DNA from 3 places in the Streptococcus mobilis genome. Region 1 is predicted to be linked to each of the others. Evidence: predicted binding sites of a transcription regulator. Region 1 holds the regulator's gene; each other region holds the start of a gene.
The links. The regulator Rex, encoded in region 1, represses fermentation and respiration genes when NADH is low (regulators of the CRP and FNR family bind a similar motif). The targets are predictions, from matches to a motif close to TTGTGAANTANTTCACAA.
Positions count from the first base shown of each region.

Region 2: adhE (bifunctional acetaldehyde-CoA/alcohol dehydrogenase) is a predicted target of Rex. The motif match lies at 1,035-1,052, and genes of this name have one in related genera.
Region 3: AC6IZR_RS09060 (class II fructose-bisphosphate aldolase) is a predicted target of Rex. The motif match lies at 1,833-1,850, and genes of this name have one in related genera.

Region 1 covers NZ_AP041823.1:1,295,452-1,298,732, forward strand. The annotation lists gene AC6IZR_RS06105 (cysteine desulfurase family protein) at 1-790, shown strand, start outside; gene AC6IZR_RS06110 (DUF1831 domain-containing protein) at 800-1,147, shown strand; gene AC6IZR_RS06115 (DUF4649 family protein) at 1,149-1,364, shown strand; gene AC6IZR_RS06120 (redox-sensing transcriptional repressor Rex) at 1,494-2,141, shown strand; gene radC (RadC family protein) at 2,344-3,027, opposite strand; gene AC6IZR_RS06130 (hypothetical protein) at 3,082-3,281, opposite strand, start outside.
Region 2 covers NZ_AP041823.1:76,557-79,837, reverse strand. The annotation lists gene AC6IZR_RS00460 (acyltransferase family protein) at 1-744, shown strand, start outside; gene adhE (bifunctional acetaldehyde-CoA/alcohol dehydrogenase) at 1,147-3,281, shown strand, end outside.
Region 3 covers NZ_AP041823.1:1,877,912-1,881,192, forward strand. The annotation lists gene AC6IZR_RS09055 (alpha/beta fold hydrolase) at 1-819, opposite strand, end outside; gene AC6IZR_RS09060 (class II fructose-bisphosphate aldolase) at 904-1,785, opposite strand; gene AC6IZR_RS09065 (hypothetical protein) at 1,977-2,429, opposite strand; tRNA gene AC6IZR_RS09070 (tRNA-Leu) at 2,510-2,595, opposite strand; gene pyrG (CTP synthase) at 2,720-3,281, opposite strand, start outside.

The sequences.
Region 1 (3,281 bases):
TGTAGAACGTTTCGGATTTGAAGTGACGATCGTCCAACCAAGAGATGGACGCATTCAGGCTAGTGATATCAAGGCGGCACTTAGACCGGATACCATTCTTGTCTCTACCATGTTTGCCAATAACGAGACAGGCGATCTTCTACCGATTAAAGAAATCGGAGAACTCTTAAAAGATCATCCAGCTGTCTTTCACGTTGATGCTGTCCAAGCAATCGGAAAGGTCCCTGTCTATCCCGAAAAGTTGGGAATTGATTTTCTCAGTGCTTCTGCCCACAAATTCCATGGACCAAAGGGCGTTGGCTTCCTTTATGCGGCTACCCCAGATTTTGATAATCTCATCCATGGTGGGGATCAGGAAAGTAAGATGAGAGCCAGCACGGAAAATCTTATTTCTATTGTCGGGATGGCAACCGCGCTTCAGCAAGCTACACTTCATCAAGAAGAAAATTTCCACCAGGTTCAAAAACTCGGCCAAGAACTAGTCAATGGTTTAGCAGCCTACGACTACTACGTTAATGCGAATGACGGTCATCTTCCATTTGTTTGGAATCTTGGCTTTCCGGGTGTCCAAAATGATTTATTATTGATGCGACTCGATCTTGCTGGCATTTCTGTCTCTACAGGTTCTGCTTGTACCGCTGGTACAGTTCAACCCAGCCATGTCCTTGAGGCACTCTATGGAAAAGATAGCTCACGCCTAAAAGAATCCCTTCGAATTAGTTTTTCAGAACTCAATACCGTAGAGGAAGTTCAAGACTTCCTCTCAAAACTTAAAGAAATTTTATCATAGGAGAACAATATGGCTTTTGAAACAAGTGTTTCATTGAAAGACTGTAAATATACCTATAGTCTACACCCAAATGTTAAAAAATATACCTTACGTGACAATACATTTGCTGTTACAAAGGTTGGAAATTACGAGTTAAATCGTTTGCTCGAAGCCGTTCCAAATAGCGGCGAAGGCTTCCTACTTAAAATCATTTTTAATAAAGATTTGACAGGTTTTAAGATCAATATTACAGACAAGTCTGGGCTTCGCCTGGTTAATATCTTTAAAAATCCAGAAAATGACATTATCCAACAAAAATTCTATTTCCTAATGGATAGTCTTGTCGAAAGAGAAATTTTCAACAAAACAGAGGCCTAATATGGTAACCTTAACTTATATCGACGCCTACCAAGTAGAACGAACGACTACTTATCCTGACCTTGCAGCCTGTATCCTAGCTTTTTCAGGCTGTGTAACCCTGCCTGACTCTTACTCAATCGTATCCATTGAATACAAGGGGGAAAAGCTCCCCTATACAGGACGAGTCGATGGACTCTATGCTTTTTTGAAAAAGGTAGAACAAGCTGAAAACTAAGCTGATGCTGATGGAACTCTCCATTGCCATCAGCTTTTTCTTTAGACAAAAATATTTTTGAAAAACCGCTCTAGATAGTTGATTTTTTCACAATCTTCCTATACAATAAGAGGGAAAGGTTGTGATATTGTGAAACATGATAAAAATACTCCAATTCCACGCGCAACAGCAAAACGCTTATCGCTCTACTACCGCATTTTTAAACGCTTTAACTCTGAAAAAATAGAACGCGCCAATTCCAAGCAAATTGCTGATGCAATTGGGATTGACTCTGCTACTGTTCGCCGAGATTTCTCTTATTTTGGTGAATTAGGAAGACGTGGATTTGGTTATGACGTAAAAAAACTGATGAACTTCTTTGCGGATCTCTTAAATGACAATGCCATTACCAATGTCGCTATTGTGGGGATCGGAAATATGGGAAGTGCACTCCTCAACTATCGCTTCCATGAACGCAATAAGATGAAAATTGTCATGGCGTTTGATCTAGACGATCATGAACTGATCAATACCAAAAGTAAGGACGGAATTCCCATTTACGGTATTTCCTCCATTAAAGAAAAGCTCAAACAAGAAGGCATTCAAACAGCCATCCTAACTGTTCCAAGCGTCAAGGCTCAAGAAGTGGCTAGCCTTTTGGTAGATGCTGGTGTCAAGGGAATTCTCAGCTTCTCACCAGTGCATCTGACAGTCCCTAAAGATGTCGTCGTCCAATATGTCGATCTCACCAGTGAATTGCAAACACTCCTTTATTTCATGCGAAAAAACGAAGAATAAAGACTTATACATTAAAAAGAAAAAAGGCTGGGACAAAAGTCCTAGCCTCTCAATTATTTTTGGATTGTCGAGCAAGACGCAGTGGTTGAGTGGGCTCTACTACGCTGATTTCATCAGCTTTTACAGCCCTACTCAACTGTGCGGAGGTGGGACGACGAAATCGAATTCTAACGAATTACCGATTTCTGTCCCACTCTCTTTTTTATACCAAATAATCGGTTTCTTCACGGTAACTATAATAGTTTTCTTCAGATACAATCAAGTGATCCAATAAGGTTAAACCCATCACTTCACAGGCCTCTAAGACTCGATGAGTTACTTCATCATCGTTTTTACTGGGAAATACGGCACCAGATGGATGATTGTGAGCCAAGATGATAGAGGTTGCCATGTGCTTTAGTGCATAATGCAGGATTTCACGTGGCTCCGCAATACTTCGATTCACGGTTCCAATAAAAATGGTCTGCTGATGAATAATTTCATTCTGCGTATTTAAATAGAGAGCAACCAGGTGCTCCTGTTTCTTATGGCCGATTTCCTGTTGAATTTTATGGGCCAATTTCTGGCTGCTCATAATCTGTTCGGAAGTCATCAATTCGTCTTTATGAATCCTTCGTCCAAACTCAATCACAGCCTGAAGTTCGATGGCCTTCACCCGGCCAATGCCAGAGATTTCCTGTAGTTCCTCTAGGGTTAATTGACTTAACTCCTTTAAACTATTAACCGAACTCAGAAGACCTTGTGCAATCTCATAAACGCTTTTTTGCTTATTGCCTGTCCGTAAGAGAATGGATAACAATTCTTGATGACTCAGCTTATCTACCCCTTCAGAAACCAAACGTTCTCTAGGAAGCAAAGATGGTTCAATAAATGATATGTCGTACATAATTTCCTCCTCACTTATTAATTCGTAATAAATGGAGAAAACGACAACCTTTCATTATTTACAGGCGATTTCTTCCTTCAAATCATCTAACACTAAGACTTCATCTTTATTAAAGCGGATCTGATAACCTGTTTGAACTTGTTCAAGCTCCTTTAAAAACTGTTGAATTTCACAGCGGATCAAGTACTCCTGGCTCTGAGGAATGGCCTCTAAAGCTTGGTAGACCTGCTCTACTTCGTAGATTCCTTTCGTAA
Region 2 (3,281 bases), 890 kb from region 1:
GAACCTCGGGTCTTTGGTATGAAGATGGATCTCAGTTTTTTGACCAAGCCGATCTTTTACCTCATGATTCCACTGGCTCTCTTGATGGTCGGAATCTCCGCCTTTGCACCAACCGTCGGAGCTTTTGATGAGAGTTTGGTGGTGAGTGGGCTCAATCAAGCAGACAGCAAAATGCAGGTTACACGGACGCAGGTGGACAATGCAACTGCAACAGACTATAACGTCTCAAATGGTGTGACCATGATTGGTGATTCGGTTAACTTGCGAGCGCAGGACTACCTAACCAAAGCGATCCCGGGCATCCAGATCGATGCAGTGGTGAGCCGTCAGTTGGAAAATGGAATGAAGGTCTTTGAGACCGATATCTCCAATAAAGTTCTCCTAAAAAATGTAGTCATTGCTCTAGGAACTAATACCGTGAGCAACTACAAAGAGTTGCTGGATCAGTACGTTGAAAAACTTCCAAAAGGCCGTCGCTTGATCCTTGTGACACCATATGATGGTCGATATGCCAACGATCAGTCCAGTGAATCGGTTCAAACCCGACTTTATGAGTTGGAACTAGCTAAGAAATACGACTATATCACCATTGCGGACTGGTACCAAGTAGCAATTGAAAATCCAAATATTTGGGTGGGAACAGACTCTGTTCACTTCAATATGGAAACCAATGGTGGAGAACTCTATGCTCAAACAGTCAAAGAAGCTCTTGACAAGGCTGAAAAAGGTCCAGTTAAGAAGTAAAAATGCTTCTCTGAAACTGAAACAAAACAAATCCTAACAAAATAAAACAAAAAGCAACTTTTTACTTGTAAAAAGCTGCTTTTTTTAGTAAGATTAAGAAAACGCTTACAAAAATCAATTGAAAATATCACTTTGTGAAGAAAAAATTTTTTTAATTATTTTTTCACAATTTTGCTAGATAATTGCTTTCACAGCAATAGGATTGATAAAATTTTCACAAACTTCAAAAAAATCTTTGTGAAAGTTGCTTGGAAGTGTTTACAAAAATCTCAAAATAGAGTACAATTATATTGTGAAATAATTAACAAATCGAAATTTCTTACACTATTCTTGAAAATTTCCGAAAACATGAAAAAGTTCTAGAAAAGGATAAGGGTTTCAAACATTGGAGGAAAGCATCAAATGGCTGATAAAAAAACTCTCTCACCTGAAGAAAAGAAACTCGCTGCTGAAAAGCATGTAGACGAGTTGGTGCAAAAAGCGCTTGTGGCGCTTGAAGAGATGCGCAAATTGAACCAGGAGCAAGTGGACTACATTGTAGCGAAAGCATCTGTGGCTGCTCTTGACGCACACGGTGAGCTCGCTCTTCATGCTTATGAAGAAACTGGTCGTGGTGTCTTTGAAGACAAGGCGACTAAGAACTTGTTCGCTTGTGAACACGTAGTAAATAACATGCGTCACACCAAAACAGTTGGTGTCATTTCAGAAGATGACGTCACTGGTTTAACTTTGATTGCTGAGCCAGTCGGTGTTGTCTGCGGGATCACACCTACAACCAACCCTACTTCAACAGCAATCTTTAAAGCATTGATTTCCTTGAAGACACGGAACCCTATCGTCTTTGCCTTCCACCCATCTGCTCAAGAATCATCTGCTCATGCGGCACAAATCGTACGCGATGCGGCAATTGCAGCTGGAGCACCTGAGAACTGTGTGCAATGGATTACCCAACCTTCTATGGAAGCAACCAGTGCCCTTATGAACCATGAAGGAGTTGCTACGATCCTTGCGACCGGTGGGAATGCCATGGTTAAAGCGGCATACTCATGTGGGAAACCAGCTCTTGGGGTAGGTGCCGGAAACGTACCTGCTTATGTTGAAAAATCAGCTAACATCCGCCAAGCAGCACACGATATCGTCATGTCTAAATCATTTGACAACGGAATGGTCTGTGCGTCTGAACAAGCGGTCATCATCGATAAAGAAATCTACGATGAGTTTGTTGAAGAATTCAAATCTTACCACACTTACTTTGTCAACAAAAAAGAAAAAGCCCTTCTTGAAGAGTTCTGCTTCGGCGTAAAAGCCAACAGCAAGAACTGTGCAGGTGCGAAATTGAATGCGGACATCGTTGGGAAACCAGCAGCATGGATCGCTGAACAAGCTGGCTTCTCTGTACCGGAAGGAACCAATATCCTTGCGGCAGAATGTAAAGAAGTTGGCGAAAAAGAACCGTTGACTCGTGAAAAATTGTCACCAGTCATCGCTGTTTTGAAATCTGAAAGCCGTGAAGACGGAATTAACAAAGCTCGCCAAATGGTTGAATTCAACGGTCTTGGTCACTCAGCAGCCATCCATACTGCTGATGAAGAATTGACCAAAGAATTTGGTAAAGCAGTCAAAGCTATTCGTGTTATCTGCAACTCTCCTTCGACTTTCGGTGGTATCGGGGATGTTTACAATGCCTTCTTGCCATCATTGACACTTGGATGTGGTTCTTACGGACGCAACTCTGTTGGGGACAACGTTAGTGCCATCAACCTCTTGAATATCAAAAAAGTCGGACGCCGGAGAAATAACATGCAATGGATGAAACTTCCTTCAAAAACATACTTTGAACGTGATTCAATTGAATACCTACAAAAATGTCGTGACGTTGAACGTGTCATGATCGTTACAGACCACGCTATGGTAGAGCTTGGTTTCCTTGATCGTATCATCGAACAGCTTGACCTTCGTCGCAACAAGGTGGTTTACCAAATCTTTGCAGACGTAGAACCAGATCCAGATATCACAACCGTTGAACGTGGTACTGAGATCATGCGTGCCTTTAAACCAGATACCATCGTCGCTCTCGGTGGTGGATCTCCAATGGATGCGGCTAAAGTAATGTGGCTCTTCTACGAACAACCAGAAGTGGACTTCCGTGACTTGGTTCAAAAATTCATGGATATCCGTAAACGTGCCTTCAAGTTCCCATTGCTTGGTAAGAAGACCAAATTTATTGCGATCCCAACTACATCTGGTACAGGATCTGAAGTAACCCCATTTGCCGTTATCTCTGATAAAGAAAACAACCGTAAATACCCAATCGCTGACTACTCATTGACACCAACTGTTGCCATCGTAGACCCTGCCTTGGTATTGACAGTTCCTGGATCTGTTGCAGCAGACACTGGTATGGACGTTTTGACGCACGCGACTGAAGCTTACGTATCACAAATGGCAAGTGACTACACTGATGGTCTTGCTCTTCAAGCTATTAAACTTGTCTTTGAAAACTTGGAAAGCTCAGTGAAGAATGCGGACTTCCATTC
Region 3 (3,281 bases), 580 kb from region 1:
CTCTGCATAACGTTGCCACTCTGATTGGCTAAAGGTCGTGCCTTCACCGTTAGAAACCAGGAGTAAGGCTGGAATTTTCGGATTAATGCTAGATGGAACTTTCTTGGCATTTTCCTTTGCCAAACGGGATTCATGAAGCATGGCTTGTGACATCAACTGCTTATATGCTAGTAATTTATATTGTTGTCGTTCAGTTTCAGTCAGAGTTGGATTTTTTATATAAAAGGACTCAGGGAAATAGCGTAATAAGCCAATCTTACTGCTCCAATAAGCCACAGTAAGCAAGGCCTGATTATCCTTTAAATCTTCATAACTCGCTGGCAAGGCCCAATCCAGGCCAATCAAAGCCTTCACTTCATTCGGATATTTCTCTTGCCAAGCAAGACTCTCTAAACTAGCCATAGAATGCGAAATAATCACATAAGGTCCTGAAACATGAGCTTGCGCCAAAGCTTGACGCGTCTCAGAAAGGACCCCCATCACATCTCTTGAACGATCACTATCTTCGCTAAAACCATACCCTGCTCGCTCCACGATAACAACCTTGTATTTTTTGGATAGGGAATCTGATAGATTCTTAAAGTCTAGGACAGGGGAAGCGATACCAGCACCTGAAAGAAAAACGATTGTTTGAGGCCCTTCTCCTTTAACAGAGACATTCATTCGATGTCCATTGACTGTAACTTGTTTACCAATGGGTGTGAGAAGCTTACTTTCATTTCGTAAACTGAATTGATGAAAAACAAATGTAGCACCTAAAAAGAGCAGGAGAAAGCCACAAACGATCCAGCTCCACAGTTTGAATTTTTTCATAGGCATATTGTACAAAAATTAACCTCTGGAAGCAACCTTTCCCAAACAAAAAAACAAGATCCACATGGGACCTTGCTTTCCTGTTTTTAATTAAGCTTTGCCTTCTGAACCGAATACGTCGATACGTTCTTCAACGGCTGCAGTAATTGCTTCGAAACCTGGTTTCAAGAATTTACGTGGGTCGAAGAGTTTCTTCTTGTCGTATTCTGCTTCGTTTGCATCGTATTCACGTACGAATTGACGAGTAGCATTTGCAAATGCGATTTGGCATTCAGTGTTCACGTTAACTTTCGCAACACCAAGTTTGATCGCTGCTTGGATTTGATCATCAGGGATACCTGATCCACCGTGCAATACGATTGGGAATCCTGGAACAGCTTCAGTCAATTTTTGCAAGTGGTCAAGGTGAAGACCTTTCCAGTTTGCTGGGTAAGGACCGTGGATGTTACCGATACCTGCAGCCAAGAAGTCGATTCCTGTAGCAACCATTGCTTTAGCATCTTCGATTGGTGCCAATTCACCGTCACCGATGATACCGTCTTCTTCACCACCGATAGTACCAACTTCAGCTTCTACTGAGATACCTTTAGCATGAGCTTTTTCAACGACATCTTTCGCCAATTTAAGGTTTTCTTCAACTGGAAGGTGTGAACCGTCAAACATGATTGAAGTGTAACCAGCTTCGATACATTCAAGAGCATCGTCGTAGTGACCATGGTCAAGGTGAATAGCAACTGGTACAGTGATACCCATTGATTCTACAAGGTTAGCGATCAAGTTGCGAGCTACTTTGTAACCACCCATGTATTTAGCAGCACCCATAGAAGTTTGGATAAGTACTGGAGCTTTCTTAGCTTCTGCTGCACGCAAGATAGCTTGAGTCCACTCAAGGTTGTTTGTGTTAAATCCACCAACTGCATAACCATTGTCACGAGCTGCTTGGACAAATTTTTCTGCTGAAACGATTGCCATTTGTCATAGGCCTCCTATAAATTTTTGTGGGATTGATCCCACTTACATTGTTTATTTTATCACTTTTTAGATGAAATTGCTAGCTTTTCCTGTGTCTTTAAGCACTTTCTTATGATAATTAGGGCGGAATCTCCTATCTCCTAAGGCTTTCATCCTAGTAAACAAGTAAAAGAAGGGGACTTACACCCCCTTCAATTCTCTTCTTTAAAATTTTTTAGTGAAAGGAGAAAGGCAATCCCGCAAATCACAAGGAGTCCTCCTGCGACCCATTGAGAATAGAAATAAGCAGCAAATAACTGACTGTCGGTAAACATTTTCCCAAGAAGTCCGTTTACCAATCCCTCAAGAAAGGGAATATTCTCACACACAGCAAGGATTGAGGCAAGAAAGAGAATAAAGCCCGCTATCAAAAAGAGATTGGGAATCCATCTTTTCAGCCTTTTTTCATCTCTGAGCAGATACTTAGAAGCAATCGCCACTAAAAAAATGAAAACATTCCATATGTTTAAGGCGATAAAATATCTAAAAGTATCCTTGTATGCGCCTATCGCCATCGCTAAAATCAGGATAGGACCGAAAAAATTAATGGCACTTCCCAATAGTGCAAAGAGGCCATCGGCCAAAACCAGATCCTTTTTCTTCATGTTCTCACCTCATCTCACACCTATTCTACCACAAAGAAATTTGAAAACAAAAAAAGATAGCCGAAGCTATCTTGATCCGATGCGGAGAGAGGGACTTGAACCCTCACGACCTAAAGCGGTCACAGGATCCTTAGTCCTGCGCGTCTGCCAATTCCGCCATCCCCGCGATTGAGTACTTTACTAGTATATCAATCAACGACTTTTTTGTCAAGATTTTTTTCAAACTTTTTTCAGAGTTTGTCATTTTTTCACACAAAGGGAGCAGGTCCTTCGACCTGCTCCCTTGATTTTTATTTGCTATCGTGGTTTTCAACTGCCGCTGTGATAAAGGCTGTGTAAAGTCCTTCTGGACGGTTTGGACGACTTGACAATTCTGGGTGATATTGGCAAGCGACAAAGAATTTGTTTTCTGGGATTTCAACGATTTCGACCAAACGGTTGTCTGGTGAAACGCCTGAGAAGACAAATCCTGCTTCTTCAAACTGTTCACGGAAAGCATTGTTAAACTCATAACGGTGACGGTGGCGACGTTGCACCACTTCTTGATTGTCATAGGCAGCGGCTGCTTTTGAACCTCGTTTGAGTTTAGATGGGTAAAGACCGAGACGGAGTGTTCCACCCATGTCTTCCACATCGATTTGGTCCCGCATGATATCGATAATTGGATACTTGGTTTCTGGATCCAATTCGGATGAATTGGCCCCTTCCAAGCCTAAAACGTGACGGGCAAATTCGATACAGGTTAACTGCATACCCAAGCAGACACCCAACATTGGGACATCTTGTTCACGCGCATACTTGATGGCTTGAATTTTTCCTTCTGTTCCCCGTTGACCAAAACCACCTGGGACG